Regions from separate parts of the Pseudoalteromonas sp. SM9913 genome, predicted to be linked through region 2. Evidence: predicted binding sites of a transcription regulator. Region 2 holds the regulator's gene; the other holds the start of a gene.

Region 1 (9,460 bases), 830 kb from region 2:
CAAAATGGCATCATCAACAATGTTATACTATAACTTTTAATTTTGCGTTGAATGGCAAAATAATCGCGTTAAATTTACATTACCAGCTCATTATTACAGTTTAGTGCATTTGTTATATTTATTCGCTTAAGAGCGGCTGTCTATCATTAGTATGTCTAATTTTTTTTGTGCTTTGAAAGGATTTTGTTTATCGATTGGTTCAAGCATTTCACAGTCATCGTTTATCATTTCTGAAATTAAACTTGGGTAGTGTCGGCAATCTTGAGGACGGTCATGGTAAATACTGCATGTATATTTATCTTTTTCTTGTGGATATTTTTTACTGCTAAGTACTAAAAATGGGCATTGCGTTAATTGCTCGCCTGTTTTGGGATCAAACCATAACTGATCGTTTTTAACATATTGAAATATTTCTGGGTTGAATAACGCCCACATTTCAATTTCATCCTGATTTGTATCTAAATCTGCCGCACCATATTTAGTGCAGCATTTACCGCATTGATTGCAATTTTGCATAGGGTAGGTATTTACTATTGCGACTTAAATTAAGCGTTAAGTGTAGCACTGTAATATCCAGGTTTTTAAATTAAACCTCTGTTTTTATCGCTTATAATACTTTTGTAACAACGCAGCGCTTAATAATAATGTACTATTAGGGAATATATTTCGAATACGATGCCTTTAATAAGTCAAAAAAGGCGCGTTAATAAGGTAGCGAGTAATTATGAATACTAAAGTATACAAAGCGGTTCACGATTTGGCGGAAAAGCTGATGGCAGCGGCTAATAAAAATGATACTAAACAGTTTGAATCTTTATATGCTGAGCTAAAAGCTATTTGTATTGAAAACGAAAATACAGCGAAAGATCACCCTGTTCAGTGGGAAACATTGGCTGATTTCACCGAAGAGCTAGAAGAAGCTATCGAGACTTACGAAAAAGCGTTACAGAAGTCGATAGAAATTAATAACAAAGATCATATGTCGTCTGTTGCCTTTTCTATGGCTACTTTACAGCTTGAGCTGGGTGATAAAGAAGCGGCAATTAAAAATCTGCAAGATGCTAAAATCAGTGCAAATAAAATTGAAGACAAAGAATTAAAATCAGAGATCCATGAGTTATTAGAATCATTGGTTGAAGAAGAAGGTTAGTTTAAAGCGTTACTTTGTATTTATCATTCTAATAAGCGTCAGTAATAATACCATTGGCGCTTTTTTATTGATAAAAGCAAATTCTGCGTCATTAAATGTTTATGCTTAAATTAAGTCACTAAGCAAATTTTTTGGAGAAAACATGCTAGCGCAAATAGAACAATGGATTGATAAAACGAATAGCGAGTATGTTGATCAAAGAATATGTTGTGATACATTTGTTAGCGAATTTGCTGGCTTTTACCCGCATGATTTTTTGAAAACTGCATTTTATGTGGTTGTTGAACACATTCCCAAGCCTGACTTTACTGGTTTACGTGAAATTGGTTTAAGCGATTTTATTGACATGGATGTAGCAGGGATCACCTATAAAAACACTTATTACATATTACCTCATGTTGCGCGTAATTTAAGAGTGCATTTTCATGAGCTGGCTCATGTCGTTCAATGGCGCGAGCTCGGTGCTCACGCTTTTATTATGCGCTACATCAATGAAATCCAAACCTGTGGTTATGATGATGCTCCGCTTGAAAAAATGGCCTATGCACTTGATGCGCACTTTACCAGCAATGGAAATAAATTTAATATTCCTGACTATATTACTCAACAGCTTTAGTTAATAAATATTATAAAAGGAATTTATATGTCGCGCTTTGTGCTCTATTTACTAGCTTTATCTGCCCTTGATGTAAAGGCAGCCGATTTTAATCATGATATTGTCAACGCATTGATACACAGAACAACGCAACAAGTAACTTACGATGGCGCCTATCATAGGCTTGAATACCCTGGTGGCGATGTACCCGCTAATATTGGTGTATGTACCGATGTTATAATTCGATCCTATCGACAGCTTGGTATTGATTTGCAAAAGTTAGTACATGAAGACATGCAGGCCAATTTTCGCGCATATCCTTCTAAGCGTATTTGGGGATTAACCAAGCCAGATAAAAACATTGATCATCGACGTGTACCTAACTTACAGGTTTACTTTGAGCGCCATGCTCAAGTGTTAACTAAATCGCTTAATGCAGCAGATTATAAAACCGGTGACATAGTCACTTGGATGCTGCCAGGCAATTTACCGCACATAGGTATGGTCGTTAATCAAATAGCGCAGGACAGTGGTCACCCGCTTATTGTGCACAATATTGGTCGCGGACCTGAAATGAGCGATATGCTTTTTGCTTATACAATTACGGGTCATTACCGATTTGTACCTGCTGCTTATTCAGAGTAAATAACACGGCTATAATCGCGATTACTTGAGTAATAATTGCAGAAACAGGTAAGTGAATAAAGCGAGCTGTTAGGCATTATACTGTGTGGTTTGCTAGTTACTTTAAATTAATACTGATATCACCATTGGGCTTGCAGCAACACAATAGTATTTCACCATCACGCACAAAGGCTAACGGTTCTTCATTGTAATTGACTTCACCAGAGACAAGCGTAGCACGACACGCACCACAATATCCCTCACGGCACTGGTAAGCAGCATCAATTTTATTCGATTCTAAGCAGTGTAAAAGAGAAGGGCAGCCAGCGGTAAAATCTAAACACTGGCTGTTATCTGCAAGCGTAACACTTGCAGTGGTTCTATCAGTCATTATAAATCAAAGTCACCAAATTCAGCTGCATCAACCTGTGAATCAATTTGACCTACAAGGTATGAGCTAATTTCCGCTTCTTGTGGAGCAACTTGCACGTTATCAGAAACAAGCCATGAGTTGATCCATGGAATCGGATTACTGTTATTATCAAACTGTGCTGGTAAACCAATAGCAGTCATGCGTGCATTGGTAATGTATTCAACATACTGACATAAAATATGTTTATTTAAGCCAATCATTGAACCATCTTTAAACAGGTACTCTGCCCATTCTTTTTCTTGCTCTGCAGCGTCTACAAACATTTTGATTGCTTCTTCACGGCACTGTGCAGCAACAATTGCCATTTCAGGGTCGTCTTTGCCATCCTGCATAATATTTAAAATATGCTGAGTGCCTGAAAGGTGAAGCGCTTCATCACGGGCAATAAGCTTAATAATTTTTGCATTGCCTTCCATTAGCTCACGCTCTGCAAACGCAAATGAACACGCAAAGCTGACATAAAAGCGAATAGCTTCAAGAATGTTCACTGACATCATCGCCAGGTACAATTTCTTTTTCAGCTCAAATAAATTAACCACCACGGTTTCACCATTAATGTCATGTTTGCCTTCACCGTACAGGTTGTAAAGCGACACTGAGTTAATTAAATCGTCGTAATAAGTGGTTACGGCATCGGCACGTTCACTAATTTTGTCATTGCTAACAATGTCGTCAAAGATGAGTTCAGGCGCTTGGGTTACGTTACGAATAATATGTGTGTATGAGCGGCTGTGAATGGTTTCACTAAACGCCCATGTTTCAATCCATGTTTCAAGCTCAGGAATTGACACAATTGGCAATAGTGCAACGTTAGGCGAACGGCCTTGAACACTATCAAGCAAAGTTTGGTATTTTAAGTTACTTAAAAAGATATGCTTTTCGTGATCAGGAAGCGCTTGAAAGTCTAAACGGTCTTTACTTACGTCAACTTCTTCAGGACGCCAAAAGAAAGACAATTGTTTTTCAATCAGCTTTTCAAAAATAGGGTATTTTTGTTGATCGTAACGTGACACGTTAACGGTTTGACCAAAAAACATTGGCTCTTGCATTTGGTTATTATGATTTCTGCTAAAAGTAGTATAAGACATGTTTATCACTCAAAAAACTATCACTAAAACTATCAGGACAAAGCGGGCAAGGCGCCCGCTTTAAGTTTAACTATTAAATTTTACACGCGCCGCCTGCACAATCGTCATCTTCCACTTCTGGAGCGTCTTCTTGTGCATCTGATGCGCCATCACGGGTGTTATGGTAGTACAGCGTTTTAACACCTAGCTTGTAGGCACCAAGTAAGTCTTTTAATAAGACTTTCATAGGTACTCTACCGCCTTCGTATTTATTTGGATCATAATTAGTATTTGCTGAAATCGTTTGGTCGATAAATTTCTGCATTATGCCTACTAATTGTAAGTAACCATCGTTAGATGGGATATCCCACAGTAACTCATAGCTATCTTTGAGGCGTTCGTACTCAGGGACAACTTGTTTTAAAATACCGTCTTTACTTGCTTTAACACTAATATGGCCACGCGGTGGCTCAATGCCATTGGTTGCATTAGATATTTGCGATGATGTTTCTGATGGCATTAATGCGCTCAGTGTTGAGTTACGCATACCGTGCTCTTTAATGCTGGCACGTAACGCGTCCCAATCAAGATGAAGTGGTTCATCACAAATTTTATCTAAATCACGCTTGTACGTATCAGTTGGCATAATACCTTGTGAGTACGTTGTTTCGTTAAATTTAGGACAGGCACCACGCTCTTTTGCCAGCTCATTAGATGCTTTCATTAGGTAGTACTGAATCGCTTCAAATGTTCTGTGCGTAAGCGCATTTGCGCTGCCATCTGAATAACGCTTACCGTTTTTAGCTAGGTAGTATGCGTAGTTAATAACGCCTATGCCTAGCGTACGACGTCCCATAGTTGCATTTTTAGCTGCAGGTACTGGGTAGTCTTGGAAATCAAGTAGGTTATCAAGTGCGCGTACCGCAAGCTCAGCTAACTCTTCTAGTTCATCTAAAGACTCAATGGCACCTAAGTTAAACGCAGATAATGTACAAAGTGCAATTTCACCTTCTTCATCATTCACGTTGCTAAGAGGCTTAGTTGGTAACGCAATTTCTAAACATAAGTTAGATTGACGGATCGGAGCCACTTTTGAGATAAACGGACTGTGTGTATTACAGTGGTCAACGTTTTGTAAGTAAATACGACCCGTGCTAGCACGTTCTTGAGCAAACATAGAGAACAGCTCAATTGCTTTAATTCGTTTTTTACGAATTGACTCGTCTTGCTCATATTTTACATATAGCGCGTCAAACTCGTCTTGATCTTCAAAAAATGCATCGTAAAGGCCAGGCACATCAGAGGGGCTGAATAACGTAATGTAATCATCTTTAATTAAACGTGAGTACATGAGTTTATTAAACTGTACGCCGTAATCTAAGTGACGTACGCGGTTATCATCAACGCCACGGTTGTTTTTAAGCACTAATAAGTTTTCAACTTCTAAATGCCAAAGCGGGTAGAAAAGGGTTGCTGCGCCACCACGTACACCGCCTTGCGAACAGCTTTTAACCGCTGTTTGAAAGTGCTTATAAAACGGAATACAGCCAGTGTGATACGCTTCACCGTTACGAATAGGGCTACCTAATGCACGAATACGACCTGCATTAATACCAATACCAGCACGTTGAGAAACGTATTTAACAATTGCTGATGATGTAGCATTAATTGAGTCTAGGCTATCGCCACACTCAATAAGTACACATGAGCTAAACTGGCGTGTTGGTGTACGTACGCCCGACATAATTGGCGTAGGTAAAGAAATTTTAAATAATGAAACCGCATCATAAAAACGTTTAATATAATCAATGCGCGTGTCACGAGGGTAATCAGAGAATAAGCTTGCGGCCACTAAAATATATAAAAACTGCGCGCTTTCATAAATCTCACCCGTTACACGGTTTTGGACAAGGTATTTACCTTCAAGTTGCTTTACCGCTGCGTAGCTAAAGTTAAGATCGCGAGAATGATCTAAGTACGCATCTAGCTCATCTAATTCTTGCTCTGTGTAATCAACGAGTAAATGTGCATCGTAGCGTTTTTGTTCAACCATGTTAGTAACATGGTCAAAAAGACGCGGTGGCTCAAACTGGCCATAGGCTTTTTTACGTAAATGGAATACAGCTAAACGAGCAGCAAGATACTGATAATCAGGTGATTCTTTTGAGATCTGATCCGCAGCGGCTTTAATAATCGTTTCGTGGATGTCTTTAGTACGAATACCGTCATAAAATTGAATATGCGATTTAAGTTCAACTTGTGAAACCGAAACGTTATTTAAACCTTCGGCGGCCCATTCAATAACGCGATGGATCTTATCAAGATCGAGTGGCTCTTTACGACCGTCACGTTTGCTTACAGATAACTGTTGGTTCATAGCTTTGCCTGTATTCCTTGGGAATTAAATATTTTTGACCAATGCGTGCACCTAAAAAAGCACAGTGCCTATTCGTTTATTGTTATTTTCACCGGTTTGGTGAATTTAATTGAATAACATTTAGCCACAATATCTGGTGTTGTTCAAATTAGAGATCACAAGATAGTGTGGTCTGGGATCTTTTGCAAGGGACAGAAACCGCTCTCATTGTGGATAACGTTGGGATAACGCAATTGTGTTAGTAGGCATTAACCTTTGATCATTCGGTTAAGTTGAAATTTGTAAAAATCAACTAAGGAAAGATTAAATTTACGCTTTTTTAAAATAAATTTTGTCTGCTTTTTTTATCATCAAGCTTTGCGTAAAAACTAACACAATCACAATATGTAGTGTTTATTAATTAACATGGCACTATATGTGGTTAAATGCATCTATAGGACTGTGCCAATTAAAATCCGCATTCCAAGCCAATGCCTCGTCAACACTCGGTACATATCCCCATAGTGCGGTTGCGGTGTGCATATTGGCTGCTTTACCTGCTTGAATGTCACGCTGCGCATCACCTATATATAAGCAACGCGAAGGATCTACACTCATTTGCTCAGCGCAATACAGTAAAGGAAGGGGTGAGGGTTTGGATTGCGCTAAAGTATCGCCGCTCACCACAATACGTGCATTTTTTAATGCAGGAATCGCCTTGACTAAAGGATCAGTTAAAAATCCGGGCTTATTAGTCATAATTCCCCAGGGTATTGCTTTGTTATCAAGTGCGATTAATAATTGCTCTATTCCTACAAAACATCGAGTATGGGTAGCAATATTGGCAGCATATTGCGTGACTAGCTCATGTAAAAGTTGCTCTTGCGGCTGTTGTGCCCAGCTTTCTTTAAAACCAGCAGCCAATAAAGCGGCAGCACCGTTTGAAGCCGCGGGGCGATATATATCACTGCCCACTTGGGGTTGTTGATGATTTTGCAGCACGGTGTTTAGTGCGGCGCCTAAATCATCAGCGGTATCGAGTAAAGTGCCATCTAAGTCAAACAGCAATGCTTGATATTCCATTGGGGCAATGGGGGTTTGAGAGCTTGCCATCACGCTAACTTCTCAAAATGCAGCATATAATTTACGCTTACATCATCATTCATTGTGTATTGCTTAGAAAGCGGGTTGTAACTTAAACCAGCACTGGCACGTACTTTTAAGCCAGCTTGCTCTGCCCATGCAATTAATTGTGCAGGTTTAATAAATTTTTTATGGTCGTGCGTACCTTCGGGGACCATTTTTAACAGTTTTTCTGCCCCGACAATAGCGTATAAGTAAGCTTTTGGGGTTTTATTAAGAGTAGAGAAAAAAACATCAGCCCCCGGTTTTGCCAATTTAGCCACCGCATGAATAATAGATGCAGGGTCGGGGACGTGCTCTAACATTTCCATACAAGTGATCACATCAAAGCGCTCAGGGTGCTCATCTGCAAACTGCTCTGCAGGTACTTTTATATACTCAACGGGGACACTTGTTTCTAAGCTGTGTAACTTGGCGATAGTTAAAGGCTCTTGGCCCATATCGATACCTGTTACGTTTGCGCCCATTCGCGCCATGCTGTGACTTAAAATGCCACCACCACATCCTACATCGAGGGTTTCTTTATCAAATAATCCTTTGGTTTTGTCTGCGATGAAATCTAATCGTAATGGATTAATTTCGTGAAGCGGCTTAAATTCGCCTTCTAAATCCCACCAACGTTCTGCGATGGCTTCAAACTTTGCTATTTCTGCGTTATCTACATTTTGATGTTCGGTCATAAAATACTTCCTCGTCAATCTGAGGCCATTATATAGGCCTAAATTGATAAATCGCAAAGTTTTGCGCCTGTAAATTAAAATTAATTGTGATAGCATGGTTACTTAGAAATAATAACAAACACTCTTAATACCTAATACTGGGTTGTTAAGAGCTGATACTGAAGGAATGTGATATCAAATGACTGATCTCGCCAATGAAATTCTGCCAGTCAATATTGAAGACGAGTTAAAAAACTCCTACTTAGATTACGCCATGAGTGTAATTGTAGGACGTGCATTACCAGACGTACGTGACGGTTTAAAACCTGTTCACCGCCGCGTTTTGTTTGCAATGAACGAGCTTAGTAATGACTGGAACAAGCCTTACAAAAAATCGGCCCGTGTGGTCGGTGACGTAATCGGTAAATACCACCCACACGGCGACAGTGCAGTTTATGACACCATCGTACGTATGGCTCAGCCATTCTCACTGCGTTACATGCTAGTAGATGGTCAGGGTAACTTTGGTTCGGTTGATGGTGATTCAGCAGCGGCAATGCGTTATACAGAAGTACGTATGGCAAAAATGTCGCACGAATTATTAGCCGATCTTGAAAAAGAAACGGTTGATTTTGTGCCTAACTACGATGGCACAGAGCAAATTCCTGATGTGTTACCCACTAAAATACCTAACCTGTTAGTTAATGGTTCATCGGGTATTGCGGTTGGTATGGCAACAAATATTCCGCCACATAACTTAACAGAAGTCGTGAATGGCTGTTTAGCGCTTATTCAAAACCCTGAATTGACCATTACTGAGTTAATGGATTACATTCCTGGGCCTGATTTCCCAACTGCGGCGATTATTAACGGTAAAAAAGGCATTGAACAAGCTTATCAAACCGGTCGTGGTAAAGTGTACATGCGTGCGCGTGCTGACATCGAAACCGATGAAAAGACGGGTCGCGAAACCATTATTGTTCATGAAATCCCTTACCAAGTTAACAAAGCACGTTTGATTGAAAAAATCGCCGAGCTAGTTAAAGATAAAAAAATTGAAGGGATCAGCGCATTACGTGATGAATCAGATAAAGATGGTATGCGTATCGTTATCGAGATCAAACGTGGTGACGTAGGTGAAGTTATTTTAAACAACCTTTATTCACAAACTCAGTTACAAACTGTGTTTGGTATGAATATGGTTGCGTTAATTAATAACCAACCTAAGTGTTTCAACTTAAAAGAAATGCTTGAAGAATTTATTATTCACCGCCGTGAAGTTGTTACCCGTCGTACGGTATTTGATTTACGCAAAGCCCGCGACCGTGCGCATACGCTAGAAGGTTTAGCGATTGCACTGGCTAACATTGACCCAATTATCGAACTTATTCGTAAGTCGCCAACACCTGCTGAAGCAAAAGTTGCATTAACAG
Region 2 (9,460 bases):
TAAAGTACTTCGCTATGTAGGCACAATTAAAAATGGTCACTGTAAGGTCGGAATCGAAGCGGTGGATTCATCACATGCATTGAATGTTATTCGTGATGGTGAAAATGCGCTGGCTATTTTAAGCCAATACTACCAACCGCGTCCGTTTGTAATTCGTGGTTATGGGGCTGGCTCTGCAGTAACGGCTGCGGGTGTATTTGCAGACATATTAAAAACATTATCTCGCTAGGAGTCAGTCATGATTGAAGTATATGCTCCGGCGTCTATTGGTAATTTTGCCGTTGGCTTTGATGCGCTGGGCGCCGCACTTGCGCCCATTGATGGCGGTTTATTAGGTGATGTGGCGGTTGTTAGTGCCGCATCGAGTGATGAATTTATTTGTACAGGCGACTATGCACATAAGCTACCTAGTGATGCGCAAGAAAATTTAGCGTATCAGTGTTTAGTGCACTTTAGAGCGCATGTTGCGCCTGATATGCCTGCGGTAAAGCTCGAACTTAGGAAAAATTTGCCGATTGGTTCGGGATTAGGCTCAAGTGCCTGCTCTGTGGTGGCGACATTTGCAGCACTGGATAAATTTGCCAAAACTAATTTAAGCCAAGTAGAGCTCATTGAGCTTATGGCAGATTTTGAAGCAGTTGTAAGTGGGGGGCGCCATTACGATAACATCACACCGTGTTATTTAGGTGGCTTACAGTTAACCGGTGATTTAATTCCTGATAAATCTATTGCTTTACCTGTTGATGAAAGCTGGTATTACGTTGCCGCATTTCCGGGTTTTTCGCTCAATACCGCAAAAGCGCGCTCTGTTTTACCAAAAGAGCTAAGTATGCATGCCGGGGTTGAGTTTGCTCAGCGTTTATCGGCGTTTAGTAGCTTACTGTTAACAGGGCGTTTTGATGATGCATTAAGCATTATGAAAGACGAAATAGCAGAGCCATACCGTGCGCCACTTATAAGCGGCTTTAGTGATGCCAAAGCAAGCTTACCAGCACTGGGTGCTGAAGTTGTGAGTATTTCAGGCGCAGGGCCGACCTTGTTTAGTGTATGTAAAACGCTTGAAGCGGCAGAGCAATGCGCGCAGTGGCTAGAGGAAAATTACATCAACGAACAAGGCTTTTGCCATATTTGTAAATTAGATAACGACGGCACGCGTCAATTAAATGTTTTATAGGATAAAGAGTCATGCAATTACATAATTTAAAAGAATATTCACAAAAAGTGTCGTTTGTTGAAGCTGTAAAAACAGGACTAGGGCGTAATCAAGGTGTGTTTTTTCCAGAGTCGTTAGCGCCATTAAGTGATGTTGATGCATTACTAGATATGGACTTTGTTACTCGCAGCGGCAAAATTTTATCGCACCTTATTGGTGACGAGCTACCAAGTGATACTGTTGCCCAGATGGTTAAGAATGCGTTTAACTTTCCGGTTAAGCTGGTGGAAGTTGAAGATAATACCTATTGCTTAGAGTTATTTCACGGGCCAACACTGGCATTTAAAGATTTTGGTGGCCGTTTTATGGCCGAGTGCTTGGCGCAATTTAATCAAGGTGAAAAAGTCACTATTTTAACTGCAACATCGGGTGATACCGGGGCTGCCGTAGCGCATGCTTTTTATAACAAACCAAATATTGATGTCGTTATTTTATACCCTAAAGGTAAAATTTCATTAGCGCAGCAAAAGTTATTTACAACGCTTGGTGACAACATTCACTGTTATGCGATTGAGGGTAGTTTTGATGATTGCCAAGAATTGGTTAAAAAATCATTTTTAGATGAAGAGCTAAAATCGAAGTTAGGTTTAAACTCAGCAAATTCAATTAACATTAGCCGTTTAGTCGCGCAGGTGTGTTATTACTTTGAAGCCATTGCACAGCTGCCAAAAGAAAAGCGTGCTACAGCGCATATTTCAGTACCGAGTGGTAACTTTGGTAATGTGTGTGCGGCTATGATTGGCGCGGTTATTGGTATGCCAGTTGGTAAACTAAGTGCGACTACAAACCAAAACGACACAGTACCGCGCTTTATGCTTGATAAAAATTGGACGCCTAATGCGACAATTGAATCGCTTTCAAATGCAATGGATGTGAGTAAACCTAATAACTGGCCACGTGTGCAATCAATGTTAGATAATAACTGGTTTAGTTATGATAACTTTTATTCGGTGAGTGTTGATGAGCAGCAAACACAAACAGTGATGAAAAAAATTCAACAGCTTGGCTATATTGCAGAGCCTCACACCGCAATTGCTTACCAAGGTCTTGTAGAAAATAAGGCAGCAGATGCTGTGGGGATTTTTTTAGCGACTGCGCATCCGGCCAAATTTAAAGACAGCGTTGAGGATATCCTTAATGTTGAATTAGATATGCCAAAGCCGTTAGCTGATGCATTAGCAAAACCGTGTTTAGCCACTGATATGCACAACGATTATGATATTTTGCGTACAGAGTTGTTTAAAAAGCTTGCCTAAAAAAGGCAGATAATAAAAGCGGCTTAGGCCGCTTTTTTGTTTGTTTATGCATCGCTTTAAACATAACGCATAAGCTATATAAATGTAGTAAATAGAATTCATTTAAAATTGTTATTAGTTTATAAAAAAATATCATCATCAAAATGCTGTGAAATAGTTTCAATCCCTGTTTAAATATCCTCAACTTAAGAGCGTAGGCAAAACGTCGTTTTAAGCGTACAATAAAGCCTCTAAAAAATACCCATACACGTTGCCCAGGAGACCCCAATGTTAGAACGTAGCATGAATATTTCGGACTTTGATCCAGAGTTATTTGACGCGATGAGCAAAGAAACATCACGTCAGGAAGAGCATATTGAGTTAATTGCATCTGAAAACTACTGTAGCCCACGCGTACTTGAAGCGCAGGGTTCTCAGCTGACTAACAAATACGCTGAAGGTTACCCGGGCAAACGTTACTACGGTGGCTGTGAGCACGTAGACGTGGTTGAGCAACTTGCTATTGACCGCGCAAATGAATTATTTGGTACAGATTACGCAAACGTACAGCCTCATGCCGGTTCACAAGCGAATGCTGCTGTTTTCCAAGCTCTTTTAAGCCCACTTGATACTGTATTAGGCATGAGCCTAGCGCACGGTGGTCATTTAACGCACGGCTCACACGTTAACTTCTCTGGTAAAACATACAACGCAATTCAGTATGGCCTTAACGAAGAAACTGGCGAAATTGATTACGCACAAGTTGAAGCGTTAGCACTTGAGCACAAACCAAAAATGATCATTGCTGGTTTTTCTGCATACTCAGGTATTGTTGATTGGGCTAAGTTCCGTGAAATTGCAGACAAAGTAGGTGCTTACTTATTTGTTGATATGGCGCACGTTGCAGGTTTAATTGCTGCGGGTGTTTACCCAAGCCCAGTGCCATTTGCTCACGTTGTAACAACCACAACACACAAAACATTAGCGGGTCCTCGCGGTGGTTTAATCATCTCTGCGTGTGGCGATGAAGAAATTTACAAAAAGCTAAACAGCGCTGTTTTCCCAGGTGGCCAAGGTGGTCCTTTATGTCATGTTATTGCTGCTAAAGCGGTTGCATTTAAAGAAGCACTTCAACCTGAGTTTAAAACATACCAAGCACAAGTTGTTAAAAATGCACAAGCAATGGTTGCCGTATTACAAGAGCGCGGCTACAAAGTAGTATCGGGTAAAACTGACAACCACTTATTCTTACTTGATTTAATCGACAAAGATATCACAGGTAAAGATGCAGATGCTGCCCTAGGTAACGCGAATATCACGGTTAACAAAAACTCAGTACCGAACGATCCTCGTTCACCATTTGTTACTTCTGGTTTGCGTATTGGTTCACCAGCAATCACTCGTCGTGGCTTTAAAGAAGCTGAATCAAAAGAGTTAGCGGGCTGGATCTGTGACGTACTAGACAACATCGAAGATGAGTCAGTACAAGCGCAAGTAAAAGAAAAAGTGAAAGCAATTTGTGCAAAATTACCTGTTTACGCTTAATCCAAGAGTAAAATAGTAATTTAGATCACAACTGCACACATTTTTGTTATGATAATGGCCGCTATAATAGCGGCCATTTTTTGTTTTTAAAACGGAAACACACAGTTATGCATTGCCCATTTTGCACCGCCAAAGATACTAAAGTTATTGATTCTCGCCTTGTAGGTGGGGGACACCAAGTACGTAGACGTCGTGAATGTAATGAATGCCACGAACGATTTACCACCTTTGAAGGGGCTGAATTAGTGATGCCACGGGTCATCAAGCAAGATGGCAGCCGCGAACCGTTTAATGAAGATAAGTTACTAAATGGCTTAACTCGCGCCCTCGAAAAACGCCCCGTAAGCACTGAACAAGTTGACGAAGTGGTTAATATTATTAAATCGCAGCTGCGAGCCACTGGCGAACGCGAAGTGTCTAGCCATTTGGTGGGTGAGTGCATTATGGAAGCACTTAAAAAGTTAGATAAAGTGGCCTATGTAAGATTTGCCTCTGTATATCGCTCGTTTGAAGATATACGCGAATTTGGTGAAGAAATAGCCCGCTTAGGGGAATAGTAATGACCAAGCAAAGTTCGTTTTCAGAGGATGATAAACGCTACATGGCTCGCGCTATTGAACTGGCAAAAAAAGGGCGCTTTACCACCACTCCTAATCCTAATGTTGGCTGCGTACTCGTAAAAAATAATAAAATAATAGGTGAAGGATTTCATCGGTTAGCGGGTCAAGGTCATGCAGAGGTAAACGCACTGACTATGGCTGGTGAAAATGCCAAAGGTGCAACCGCTTATGTAACACTTGAGCCTTGCAGTCATTATGGTCGAACACCGCCATGTGCTGAAGGGCTAAAAGCAGCCGGTGTTAAAAAAGTGATTGCCGCAATGGTTGACAGCAACCCGCAAGTTGCAGGCAAAGGTCTGAAAATTTTAGCGGATGCTGGTATAGAAGTCGCTTACGGGTTACTTGAAGCGCAAGCTCGCGCATTAAACTTTGGGTTTTTTAAGCGCATGGAGCAGGGATTACCCTTTGTGACTTGCAAAATGGCCGCAAGTATAGATGGTAAAACGGCGCTTAAAAACGGGCAAAGTAAATGGATAACTGGCCCCGCAGCGCGCCAAGATGTGCAACTATACCGAGCACAAAGCTGTGCAATTTTAACCGGTGCCGATACGGTATTAATGGATGATGCAAAATTAAATGTGCGCCCAGAAGAGTTACCGTATTCTTTACCAACTGATTTACCACTGCGCCAACCGGTTCGCGTTGTTATTGACTCACAAAACAGACTTACCCCTGATCTTGCCTTATTTTCAATTCAAAGTGAGGTGATAATATTTACCACCAAGGTTGATAAATCGCATCAGTGGCCTCATTTTGTTAAACAGATTGAAGTACCTGAAAATAATAATAAAGTAGATTTACTGGCCGTGTTACACACGCTTGCCCAATTGCAGTTTAATAATGTGTGGCTAGAGGCCGGAGCGACACTGGCCGGTAAAATGACAGAACTTGATTTAATTGATGAGTTTGTTTTTTACATTGCTCCTAAATTAATGGGCAGCGATGCTAAAAGTTTACTAAATTTCCCAGAGTTAATGAGTATGCAAAATACCATTAATTTAACTTTTAATGAGTGTGTGCCAATCGGTGATGATTTACGTATCACAGCACTAAAAAAAGCTCATTAATCATTTTATATAAAGAGTAGCACTATGTTTACTGGAATAGTTGAAGCGACAGGTAAAATTGCGTTATTACAAAAAAAACAAGGTGATTTAGCTATTCGTATCCAAAGTAAAAACCTTGATATGAGTGATGTTAAGTTAGGTGACAGTATTGCAACCAATGGTGTCTGCCTGACGGTTGTTGATAAGCATATTGACGGCTTTAGTGCTGACTTATCAAATGAAACGATTAGCTTAACAGGGTTTGCACATTACGCATTAGGGCAAACCGTTAATCTAGAAAAGGCGATGCAACCTGTTTCGCGCCTCGGTGGTCATTTAGTGTCTGGCCATGTAGATGGCATTGCCACTATCACAGCAATTAATGCCAATGCGCGAGCAACAGAATATTGGTTAGCCACCGATGAAAATTTAATGAAATACATTCCTTACAAAGGGTCGGTTTGTATTGATGGTATTAGCCTGACGGTTAATGCAGTTGAAGGTAATAAATTTAAACTGACGATTGTGCCCCACACCAGCGGGCAAACGACCATAGCTGATTTTCAAGTCGGTACCCAAGTTAATTTAGAGGTCGACCAAATAGCACGTTATTTAGAGCGCCTAGTCAGAGGGGCTGAGCAACCTACGGGTTCAGATATTTCGATGAGCTTACTCGCTAAAGCGGGCTTTATAAAATAACGACATTGACAACTTATACGAGCAACTTATGAATTTAAACAGCGCACAAGAAATAATTGATGACATTAAAGCCGGTAAAATGGTTATTTTAATGGATGATGAAGACAGAGAAAATGAAGGCGATTTAATTATTGCTGCTGAACACATTAGTGCAGAAGCGATTAACTTTATGGCGACTCATGGCCGTGGACTAATTTGTTTAACGATGACTCAAGAGCGTTGCTCGCAGCTTGATTTACCATTAATGGTAAAAAATAATGGTGCCGCATTCTCAACTAATTTCACTATGTCGATTGAAGCATCAAAAGGGGTTACCACAGGTATTTCTGCAGCGGATCGTGCCCGCACTGTTCAAGCTGCCATCGCGAAAGGCGCTGTGCCAAGCGATATTGTACAACCAGGTCATATTTTTCCTATTATGGCGCAACCAGGCGGCGTGTTAACACGTGCCGGGCATACAGAAGCAGGGTGTGACTTAGCGCGTTTAGCAGGGCTTGAGCCATCATCAGTGATTGTAGAAATCCTAAATGAAGATGGCACCATGGCGCGTCGTCCTGATTTAGAAGTATTTGCTAAGCAACATGATATTAAAATTGGCACCATTGCTGATTTAATCGAGTACCGCAACCTAAACGAAACCACAATTGAGCAAGTTGCAAAATGTAAATTGCCAACTGAACATGGTGAGTTTGACTTAGTGACATACAAAGACACCATTGATGGGCAGTTACACTATGCATTGCTTAAAGGTGAAATAAAACAACAAGAACCGACCTTAGTACGTGTGCATTTACAAAGTACCTTTAACGATATTTTACTCTCTGATCGCAATGCTGACCGTAGTTGGGGTTTATCGCAAGCAATGGCTTATATTGCTGAGCATAATGGCGCCTTAGTTATTTTAGGTAAGCAAGAAAGCACTGAAGAGTTAGAAGCCACAGTAAAAGCGTTTGCCGCAGCTGATGCGGGTGAAAATGTGACGCCACGTAAATTTCAAGGTACTTCGCGCACCGTAGGTGTGGGTTCGCAAATTCTGGCTGATTTAGGTATTCAAAAAATGCGTTTGATGAGTTTACCTAAAAAATACCATGCATTATCAGGGTTCCATTTAGAAGTGGTTGACTACGTAGAGCCACAATAATTACGCGCTAGGTTATTATTTTATTTATGTGGTATAATGCGCATCAATTTTTGCGCAACCGAAATCGCTTAAACTTATTTTTAGGGTTATCAAATGAAAATTATTGAAGGTAATAAATACGCTCCAGGCAAAAAGTTTGCCATTGTCATTTCTCGTTTTAATGACTTTATTGGTAGTAGCTTGCTTGCAGGTGCTGTTGATGAGCTAAAACGTACTGGTGGAGTATCAGAAGACGATATTACCGTGATTTACGTACCCGGTGCGGTTGAATTACCTTTAGCAGCGAAACGCGTTGCAGCAAAAAAAGAATATGATGCAATTATCGCCTTAGGTGTAGTGATCAGAGGGGGCACGCCTCACTTTGATCTCGTCGCTGGCGAGTCAAATAAAGGGCTTGCACAAGTATCGCTTGAGTATGATATCCCGGTTGCATTTGGCGTATTAACCACTGAAAGCATTGAGCAAGCAATTGAGCGCGCAGGTACCAAAATGGGTAACAAAGGCGGCGAAGCTGCTTTAGGTGCGCTTGAAATGGTTAATGTGTTAGATAAAATTTAAGTTTAAGGAATTTTTGTGAAACCAGCAGCAAGACGTAAAGCACGTATCTTAGCACTTCAAGCCGTGTATTCATGGCAATTAAGCGGCAATGCAATTGCCGATATCGAACAACAAATGTTGATCGAAAACGATGTGACTAAAATTGATGTTGAATATTTTAAAGATTTAGCGCGTGGAGTTGCCGTAAATCATAAGCAACTAGACGAAGCTGTATCGCCTCATTTAACTCGTCCATTTGATGAATTAGACGAAGTTGAACGTGCAATCTTACGTTTAAGCAGCTACGAGCTTAAATTTCGTGAAGATGTTCCTTACAAAGTGGCTATCAATGAAAGCATTGAATTAGCGAAAATGTTTGGCGCTGAAGATAGCCATAAATTTGTAAACGGTGTACTTGATAAAGCTGTAAAACAGTTACGCAAGTCATAACAACTTAAGCTGCATATTAATTCAGTGAGTTGTTATAAATAACCGTTAAAAAGGAGAGCCGGCATAGGCCGGCTTTTTTGTGTATGAAGGAATTTGAATTAATTAATCACTACTTTAAAGGTCGCGGTATCACTCGTCGCGATGTTAATTTAGGGATTGGAGACGACTGTGCGCTTGTCACAGTACCAGCAAACTGTCAGCTTGCTGTAACAACAGATACCTTAGTTGCTGGGGTGCATTTTTTTCATGATATCTCTCCTCGCGCATTAGGGCATCGAGCTCTGGCAGTAAATTTAAGTGATTTAGCTGCCATGGGTGCAGAGCCTACATGGGTATCGGTTGCACTCACGTTGCCAAGTATCGATCCACAATGGATTGCAGAGCTGACTGACGGCATGCATGAAATTGCTGAGTACTTTAATGTACAAATTATTGGTGGCGATACGACTCAAGGTCCACTCAGTATTACTATTTGTGCAAAAGGCACGGTTCCTGAAGGTAAAGCACTGCGTCGAAGTGGCGCAAAAGTGGGCGACTGGATTTTTGTAACCGGACCGCTAGGTGATGCTGGTTTGGCAATTGAGTCAAAAAAACAAGGTTTGCCAGTTGCACCTGAACATTTAAAGCATATTAATAAATGTTTAAACTTTCCAACGCCACGCGTGGCCGCCGGACAAGCTTTGCGTGGCTTAGCGTCATCAGCTATTGATATTTCAGACGGTTTACTTGCTGATTTAGGTCACATTTTGGATTTGTCACAGGTCAGTGCAACAATCAATATTGAAAATGTACCTACTTCTGATGCGATGCAAGCGAGTCTTGATTTTGAGCAACAGCTTCCTTTTATACTCAACTATGGCGATGACTATGAACTACTTTATACCGTCCCAGACAGTAATAAGAGTATGCTCGATATTAAGTTGCGCCAATACGGTGTAGAAGCAACCTGTATCGGCCAAATCAAAAGTGGTGAC

The links. Region 2 encodes NrdR, which represses ribonucleotide reductase genes. Its sites were predicted from a motif close to AAACACNANATNTNGTGTTT; they were not measured.
Region 1: a site for NrdR is predicted at 6,369-6,388, ahead of nrdA (class 1a ribonucleoside-diphosphate reductase subunit alpha). Genes of this name have one in related genera too.

The regions. Positions count from the first base shown of each region.
Region 1 covers NC_014803.1:1,576,059-1,585,518, forward strand. Annotated here, with positions in the region: gene PSM_RS07165 (YkgJ family cysteine cluster protein) at 127-516, opposite strand; gene PSM_RS07170 (tetratricopeptide repeat protein) at 725-1,150, shown strand; gene PSM_RS07175 (hypothetical protein) at 1,293-1,766, shown strand; gene PSM_RS07180 (DUF1287 domain-containing protein) at 1,794-2,390, shown strand; gene yfaE (class I ribonucleotide reductase maintenance protein YfaE) at 2,488-2,760, opposite strand; gene nrdB (class Ia ribonucleoside-diphosphate reductase subunit beta) at 2,760-3,890, opposite strand; gene nrdA (class 1a ribonucleoside-diphosphate reductase subunit alpha) at 3,964-6,246, opposite strand; gene PSM_RS07200 (HAD family hydrolase) at 6,658-7,338, opposite strand; gene ubiG (bifunctional 2-polyprenyl-6-hydroxyphenol methylase/3-demethylubiquinol 3-O-methyltransferase UbiG) at 7,338-8,048, opposite strand; gene gyrA (DNA topoisomerase (ATP-hydrolyzing) subunit A) at 8,227-9,460, shown strand, end outside.
Region 2 covers NC_014803.1:750,108-759,567, forward strand. Annotated here, with positions in the region: gene thrA (bifunctional aspartate kinase/homoserine dehydrogenase I) at 1-229, shown strand, start outside; gene thrB (homoserine kinase) at 239-1,174, shown strand; gene thrC (threonine synthase) at 1,186-2,469, shown strand; gene glyA (serine hydroxymethyltransferase) at 2,737-3,993, shown strand; gene nrdR (transcriptional regulator NrdR) at 4,101-4,550, shown strand; gene ribD (bifunctional diaminohydroxyphosphoribosylaminopyrimidine deaminase/5-amino-6-(5-phosphoribosylamino)uracil reductase RibD) at 4,553-5,680, shown strand; gene PSM_RS03475 (riboflavin synthase) at 5,705-6,358, shown strand; gene ribBA (bifunctional 3,4-dihydroxy-2-butanone-4-phosphate synthase/GTP cyclohydrolase II) at 6,387-7,499, shown strand; gene ribH (6,7-dimethyl-8-ribityllumazine synthase) at 7,593-8,057, shown strand; gene nusB (transcription antitermination factor NusB) at 8,073-8,486, shown strand; gene thiL (thiamine-phosphate kinase) at 8,570-9,460, shown strand, end outside.